Linked DNA regions of Thiosulfativibrio zosterae. The protein of the gene in region 2 interacts with the protein of the main gene of each other region in a pairwise test. Links are inferred from orthologs where the notes say so. Each region holds a gene or a part of one and is shown on either strand. Other genes may lie near its edges.

The links. The genes of interacting proteins can lie anywhere in the genome.
Region 1: the proteins of typA (region 2) and rlmKL interact in binary tests that used the Escherichia coli proteins (3 or more experiments, as listed by UniProt). The link is inferred for Thiosulfativibrio zosterae from one-to-one orthologs.

The regions. Positions count from the first base shown.
Region 1 is NZ_AP021888.1:693,684-696,642, forward strand. It holds rlmKL (bifunctional 23S rRNA (guanine(2069)-N(7))-methyltransferase RlmK/23S rRNA (guanine(2445)-N(2))-methyltransferase RlmL), read left to right. Parts: upstream 1-355; coding sequence 356-2,563; downstream 2,564-2,959. Other genes in the region: THMIRH_RS02950 (lytic murein transglycosylase), read right to left, coding at 1-284; THMIRH_RS02960 (GGDEF domain-containing protein), read left to right, coding at 2,563-2,959. UniProt on the Escherichia coli protein: Specifically methylates the guanine in position 2445 (m2G2445) and the guanine in position 2069 (m7G2069) of 23S rRNA. Methylation occurs before assembly of 23S rRNA into 50S subunits.
Region 2 is NZ_AP021888.1:2,284,268-2,289,319, reverse strand. Bases 1,020-3,975 are described here. They hold typA (translational GTPase TypA), read right to left. Parts: upstream 3,433-3,975; coding sequence 1,606-3,432; downstream 1,020-1,605. Other genes in these bases: THMIRH_RS10550 (YeeE/YedE thiosulfate transporter family protein), read right to left, coding at 3,781-3,975; THMIRH_RS10555 (hypothetical protein), read left to right, coding at 3,568-3,753; pip (prolyl aminopeptidase), read right to left, coding at 1,020-1,462. In the rest of the region: THMIRH_RS10570 (EAL domain-containing protein), read right to left, coding at 1-343; more of pip, read right to left, coding at 494-1,019; more of THMIRH_RS10550, read right to left, coding at 3,976-4,296; THMIRH_RS10545 (YeeE/YedE family protein), read right to left, coding at 4,312-4,803. UniProt on the Escherichia coli protein: A 50S ribosomal subunit assembly protein with GTPase and nucleotide-independent chaperone activity, required for 50S subunit assembly at low temperatures, may also play a role in translation.

The DNA of each region.
Region 1 (2,959 bases), 1.6 Mb from region 2 along the record:
ATACGCCATTCAGTGACAGCGCGATTGAAATATTGCCAAAAAGTTTTTGAGAATTCAGGCTGGCGACGATCAAGTTCCAAAACGGCACGATTTAAATGCACATCATGAAACGCCTTTTGTACGGTCGCTGCAGAAATGCCATTTTGAATGGCTTGTTTTTTAAATCCGCTGACCCATTTTTGGAAATCCGCTTCGGATTGCTCGGGGGGCGTATAGGCAAAAGTTGGACTTGCAAACAAGCTGCAAAGTGATAAAACGACGATGTTTAGAGTTGGCATTTTCATAGAATAAGCATTTTACTAAAGTCGCTTGTGCTTATGCAGTAAAATAATGCTTTTTAAAATGAGTAAATGCCATGTGTCGTTTTTTTGCGACTTGTCCGAAAGGGATGAGTGAACTCTTGAAAGAGGAGTTGGAGTCGTTTGGGGCTGAGTCGGTTAAAGTTCAGCCTTCAGGTGCTACCTTTGAAGGCGACATGGAAGTGGGTTATCGTGCGGTTTTATGGTCACGCTTAGCCAACCGCATTTACTACACTTTGCTAGAAACCGAGCTTGATAACCAAGAGGCTTTAACGCCTGCGGTGAGCGCGATTGAATGGTCGGAGCATTTGGATGCCGAGGGCACTTTTTTGGTGTCTTTTTCTGGACAAGGTTTGAATATTACCCATACCCATTTCGGGGCGTTAAAAATCAAAGATGGTATTGTGGATTATTTTCGAGGCATTGGCGATGTGCGCCCGTCGGTCGATACGGATTATCCTGATGTGCGCATTCATGGTCATGTGAATCGCAATCGCATTACCTTGGGTTTAGATTTGTCGGGTCACAGTTTGCATCAACGCGGCTATCGCGAAGGCACGCAGGTCACCGCACCGCTCAAAGAAAACACCGCGGCGGCGATTTTAATGCGTGCCGGTTGGCCAGAAATTGCCAAACAAGGTGGTTGCTTTTACGACCCCATGTGTGGCTCGGCAACCTTTTTGGTTGAAGCGGCCATGATGGCTTCGGATTGTGCGCCAGGCATGATGAAAGCTGATGAAAAAGGGTTGGTGACTTGGAAGCAATATGATGCGGTTTTGTGGCAGAAGTTGTTAGACGAGGCAGCGGTGCGTGAATCGATTGGTTTAAAAACCTTGCCGCATATTTATGGTTCGGACATTTCCCACAAATCTTTGGAGATAGCGCGTATTTCCATTCAACAAGCGGGCTATGATGACATTATCGAAATTAAACAAATGTCGGTAGTGCAAGGACGCAAATGGGGCGAGTGGACGCCAGGGCTTATCGTCACCAATCCGCCTTATGGCGAACGCTTGGGCGAGTTGGAAGAAGTTAAGCAAACCTATTTACAGTTAGGTGACTTTATCAAAGCCGAGTTTGCGGGCTGGCAAGCGGCGGTTTTAACTTGTAACTCCGAATTGGGAATGTATCTTGGCATTAAGGCCAAGCGTTCGCATGATTTCTTTAACGGGGCGATGGAGTGTAAGTTGTTCCGCTTTGATGTTGAAGAAAGTTGGTTCAGACAACCTGCCATTGCGTTGAATCAAGATCTGCCTGAAAAGCTTCAGCAGCTTCAGCCAGAATTGGCGACCACCGAAGGCGCGGTGATGGTGGCCAATCGTATTAAAAAGAATTTAAAAGGTTTAAAAACCTGGGTTAAGCAAAACGAAATTGGCGCTTACCGTGTGTATGATGCCGATTTACCGGAATATGCCTTAGCGATTGATTATTATCCAACGCTGGAAGGTGGCGATTGGTTGATGGTGGCGGAGTATGCACCGCCTAAGACGGTTAACCCGACTAAAGCGCGTCGTCGTTTGTATGAGGCTTTGGCGGTTTTGCCCAGCGTGTTTGATATTCCCTCAGACCGAATTGTTTTTAAAGTGCGCAGTCAGCAAAAAGGCTCAGAGCAATATGAAAAGCTGGAGAATCAAAAGCAATATTTCACCATTCAAGAAGGTTTGGCCAAAATTCGCGTGAATTTTACCGATTATCTGGACACTGGTATTTTCTTAGACCATCGTGAAGTGCGTGCCTATAGTGCTAAGTTAGCGCAAGGCAAAAGTTTCTTAAACCTGTTTTGTTATACTGCAACAGCCACGATTCAAGCAGCTATGGCAGGTGCAAAATCCAGTTTAAGTTTGGATATGTCAAAAACCTATTTATATTGGGCACAGCATAATTTTTGGACCAATAACATGGATGACAAAAAGCATCGTTTGCAGCAGCAGAATGTTATTGAGTGGTTGGCTAAAGAATCAGAAAACCCGACTGAAAAATTTGATGTCATCTTTTTAGACCCACCGTCCTTTTCGTCATCAAAGCGCATGGACGGCACCTTGGATATTCAGCGCGACCATGTTTGGATCGTTCAGCAGGCTTTGTCTTTACTAACGCCGGATGGCAAGTTGATGTTTTCTAATAATTTACGCAAGTTTAAATTAGATGAAGCCGCTTTTGAAGCTGACTGGCAGATTGAAAATATCACGCAAAAAACCATGCCTAAAGACTTCGCTCGAAACGCTAAAATCCACCAGGCCTGGGTGTTTTCGAGGAAAGTTTGATGTTAAATGTTTTCCGTATTTCAGAAATGGTGGGTATTGCACCGATTGAGCTCTTGGAAATAGAGCGTTACGGTGCTGATTTGGTCGCCAGTAAACCTTCATTTATGGACGCTTTAAAAGAGTGGCAAAAAGAGTTTCAAGTGACCGCCAATCATGAGGAAGTCGTTGTTGCGGGTTATTACGAAGCGCTGATAGGCGGTGAATATGGGGATGCGTTTTATATCGTCCAATATCAGCAAGCCTTGAACTGGATTCATTTTGATTTGTCACAAAGCAGAGTAATGTTAATTTTAAGTCAATTTCGTCGTTTGTTTATTCAGTTTGCGGAGCAGCTGGGTTCTCATAATTTGGCGAAAGGGCTGTGTCATGCCCTAGATATTGGACAATCGATTGTGT
Region 2 (5,052 bases):
TGATAGGTTTGGTTATAAAGTCAGTCGCGCCGGCGTTAAAGGCATGATCAATGGATTCCATGTCTTCTAAGGCGGTTAGCATAATAATGGGGGTCGCTTGGCCAGTTTCGTAGTTGCGAATGGCTTGTGTGGCGGCATAGCCGTCCATGACGGGCATCATCACATCCATTAGGATAAGGGCAGGTTTCTCTTCGCAAAATCGACTGAAACCAAGTTGGCCGTTTTCAGCCTGAATGACTTGATAGCCAGTTTTTTGCAGGATTTTGGTAAGTGTTAAGCGTGTCACCATGTCATCGTCTATGACAAGGATTTTAACCGCTGAATGGCTTTGAAGACTGGACACAAAAAAATCCTACTAATAAAAATTTAGAACGTTAGTTTAAAGCCTTTTGTGCAAAAAACCAATCTTTTCAATGCGCTAAGCGGATAGATTCTTTTTTAGCGGATGTCGGGTAATTATTAATGACAACTTTTAAGGTTTGTTAAGTGGTGGTTAAGCGTTGTCGAATAATTCGGCAAATTCTTGGGTTGCCTTAACCAAGGCTTGAGTGGTTGCTCTTTCCATCGCTGAGTGACCGGATAGGTCGCAAATGACTAAGTTGGCATTAGGTAAAGCTTGGCTTAGGGCAAACGCTTGATTAATAGGGCACACCATGTCATAACGACCTTGCACAATGGTTGTGGGTATTTTTTTAAGGACTTGAGCGTTTTTTAAAATTTGATTGGGTTCTATAAATGCATGATTCACAAAGTAGTGGCATTCAATGCGTGCCATTGCTAAAGCATGAATGGGGTCGCCAAAATGATTCACCAAGTCTTTGTCGAGTTCAAGGGTGGATGTTCGGCCTTCCCAAATCGACCAGGCTTCGGCGGCTTGCATGCGCGCAATTTCGTTGTCACCCGTTAAGCGTTGATAATAGGATTTAATCATGTGAGTGCGTTCTGCTTCGGGGATGGGCGCAATAAAATCTTGCCAATAATCTGGAAAAAATCGGTCAGCACCCTGTTGGTAAAACCAGTTAACATCTTCATCACGACATAAGAATATGCCTCGCAAAATTAAACCCAAAACTCTCTCGGGATAAGTTTGCGCATACAGCAAAGACAGGGTTGAACCCCAGGAGCCGCCAAATAAAACCCATTTTTCAATATTCAAATGGCGGCGAATCTTTTCAATGTCTTCAATTAAATGCGGTGTGGTGTTATTGGTTAAGCAGGCATGGGGACGCGAACGCCCACAACCGCGTTGATCAAATAGCACGATGCGATAAACGCTGGGGTCAAAATAACGACGATGAATCGGTCCATAACCTCCGCCAGGTCCACCATGCACAAATAAAACAGGAATGCCTTGCGGGTTGCCACATTCTTCCAAATGTAAATGATGAATAGAGTCGACCTGTAAGCTATGTTGGCTGTAGGGCTCTAGGTGCGGGAATAAAAGGGTGTCGATGGTTTTCATATGAGGCTTGGCCTTAAAATTCGTTAAATCAATTTTAGCGAATTTTAGCTGCCAGAAAATAAAAAAGCGTGCACAAGGCACGCTTTTAAGGGTTTTGTGGCTTAAAAATAACCAGGCCTGGTCATTTTTAGGCGCTTTTGAGCTTAGTCTTGCTTTTTACGGCCAGCACTTTTACGATCTTGTTCTGTGAGCAACTTTTTACGGATACGAACGCTTTTTGGTGTGACTTCAACTAACTCGTCATCATCAATGAACTCTAAGGCTTGTTCTAGCGTGAAACGAATCGGTGGTACTAAAGTTAAGGCTTCGTCTGTACCAGAAGCACGCATGTTAGTCAGTTGCTTACCTTTCAAACCGTTAACTGTTAAGTCGTTTGAACGAGAATGCAAGCCGATAATCATCCCTTCATAAATCTCTTCACCGTGACCAATGTACATGCGTCCACGATCTTGTAGGTTGAAAAGTGCGAAGGCTAGGGCTTTACCTGTACCGTTAGAAATCAATACACCGTTTTGTCTTTCGCCCAATGTCCCTGTAAATTTAGGACCATAGTGCGAGAAGCTAGAGAAGATTAAACCTTCACCTTGGGTGGCGGTCATGAACTCAGTACGGAAGCCAATCAAGCCGCGCGATGGAATGATAAAGTCGATACGCACACGGCCGTGACCATCCATAACCATGTCACGCATTTCGGCTTTACGCATCCCTAGTTTTTCCATGATCGTCCCTTGAGACTCTTCAGGAACATCAACGGTCAGGTTTTCGTAAGGCTCGTGAATTTCACCATCCACTTCACGGAAGATAACTTCAGGGCGAGAAATCCCCATTTCATAACCTTCACGACGCATGTTTTCAATCAATACTGACAAGTGAAGTTCACCACGACCAGAAACACGGAATTTGTTGGCATCTTCAGTTTCTTCAACTTTAAGCGCGACATTGGTGAGTAATTCTTTATCTAAACGCTCACGGATTTGACGAGAAGTTAATAACTTACCTTCTTTACCCACAAATGGAGAGTCGTTAACTTGGAAAGTCATGCTCACCGTTGGGCGGTCAACCACTAAAGGTGGAAGCGCTTCTGGGTGGTTAGGGTCACACAAGGTGTCAGAAATGTTTAATGGATCTAAACCAGAGAAAGCCACGATGTCACCGGCATGCGCCTCATCCACATTGTATTTTTCTAGACCTAGGTAACCAAAAATTTCAGCAATCTTACCGCGACGAACTTTACCGTCTGCACCCACGACGCTAACCGTCATACCTGCTTGAGCAGCACCACGCGTGATACGACCTGTTCCGATAACACCTTTGTAGTTGTCATAATCTAAAGCGATACACTGTAATTGGAAAGGACCGGCCAAATCAACATCAGGAGAAGGCACTTTGTCTACAACCATTTGGAAGATGGGATCCATCGTTCCTTCACGAACACTGCTGTCTAAACCAGCATAGCCACTTAAGCCAGACGCGTAAATAACTTGGAAGTCCATTTGTTCATCGGTTGCACCTAAACGGTCAAACAAATCAAAAGTTTGGTCTAGAACCCAGTCAGGACGCGCAGAAGGGCGGTCAACTTTGTTGATAACAACGATTGGCTTTAAGCCGCGCTTAAGGGCTTTTTCAGTTACGAAACGCGTTTGTGGCATAGGGCCATCAACGGAATCTACCAGTAGCAAAACTGAGTCAACCATTGATAAAATACGCTCTACTTCACCACCAAAGTCGGCGTGGCCGGGTGTATCAACGATGTTGATACGGTAACCGTTCCAGTCAACCGCAGTGTTTTTAGCAAGGATGGTGATTCCGCGTTCTTTTTCAAGATCATTAGAGTCCATCATACGCTCAGTGGTTTCTTTACGAACATTGTCGAAAGTCCCTGATTGTTTTAAAAGTTGGTCAACCAGTGTAGTTTTACCATGGTCAACGTGGGCAATGATTGCAATATTGCGGATATGATCGGTTTTCATCCAAGAATCTCTAATGATTTAAAAAGGGCGCATTATAATGTATTTGGTGATGGCAATGGAAAAAAGTTGTGAATTTTCAATAAGTTTGCTACCCAATAAAAATTCTTAACAAAATGTACAAAAAAGGATTGTTGAATGAGTCGATATTCAAATAATTTTAATAACGATGACTGGTCTTACGGAGAAGAAGATCCCATGGAAATGGACGATTGGGATGAGGAGTCTGACGAGGACGAAGTCGATGAGGAAGAATATGAAGAAACCGCTTGTGGCGTGAAAATTCAGCCAGAAGCGGTGGACGAACCTTGGCAAGATTACTAAATTTAATCAGAGCGCCAAGGATGGGTGCTAACAGTTGTTATCTTTAGAAGGTGGGGCGCTTTGCTTGGTGTGCGTGACAAAACTTTGTAATACGCCATAAGCCATGGTGCCTCCCACTATGCCTATGAGTGCGAAAACAGCGCCCATTTTACCTTCCCCCAGCATCGCCGGAATGGTTCCCGGGCAAGAAGCGGTCATGGCCCAGCCGATTCCAAAAATAAATGCCCCAGTCACTAAACCGGCTTGATAGGGTTTTTTAACAAAATCGACCTCGCAACCTGTTGAAAGTGCGTTGACATGAAATCTTTTTAATAACAAAACGCCAATCATTGCCACGATCACTGCTGTTCCAATCACTTCCATTAATTGAAAATCGATAAATAAAAACATCTGGGCGTGAAAGTCATAGGTGGTTGCACCTGCACGACTCATTAAAAAACCAAACAAAGCGCCCATCAAAAGTGCCAATACATGGGTACGGTAAGCAAAGTTGAATGAAATCAGAATCAGCTTAAAGTTTTTTAAAAATGGAAATTCAAACATAATCAATCCTAATGCTTAAAAGGCATCAAATAATAAACGAGTGGTCACAAAAGCACTCATAAAAAACACCGCACCTGCCAGCAGGCTAGGCGGATTCATCATAGCGCCCCCCACTAAAGCATGACCCGTTGTACAAGCGCCGGCTAAGCGTGCGCCAAACCCTAACATGGCTCCGCCAAACATCAGCCAAATCGCTTTACCGGCATCTGTTTGGGGCAGAATTTGATTGTACATACCAAAATCAAAAGATAGATGCCAAGGTTCTGGCGACATTAAGGCGCTGATCAGGCCGCCCAACGGAATGCCAATCAAAAACCACAGCTTAGGGTTGTTGATGTCGCGATATTCACCCGTGTGGAAGTAAGAAACTTTTTTGGTGATTAAGCCGCAAAAATTACCGTAACCCGTTGAACAGCCCGCAGGTTTGCCCATGACCCAAAAGTGTAGAATGACAAACAGACCAATACAAAGGCCCGCGAACCATCCGGCCCAAATTTCAATACTCATAAAATGACCCTTAAATTCTATTATTTAAGGACTATTTTAGGGTGGGCAGTGTTTTTGTCAAAACAACCCTTTTTTGATAGGCATAAGATTAATTTATATAGATAGAGACCTTTGCACGAGTCAAGGCACGGTAAAAAATGGCTAAAATTCACCTGCTTTTTGTTGAAAAACTTGCGAATAGCGAGCTATTCTCTGCATTTTTCGCCTCAATCAGGCAAATTTTATCTCAATTTTTCCTCGCACCTCACT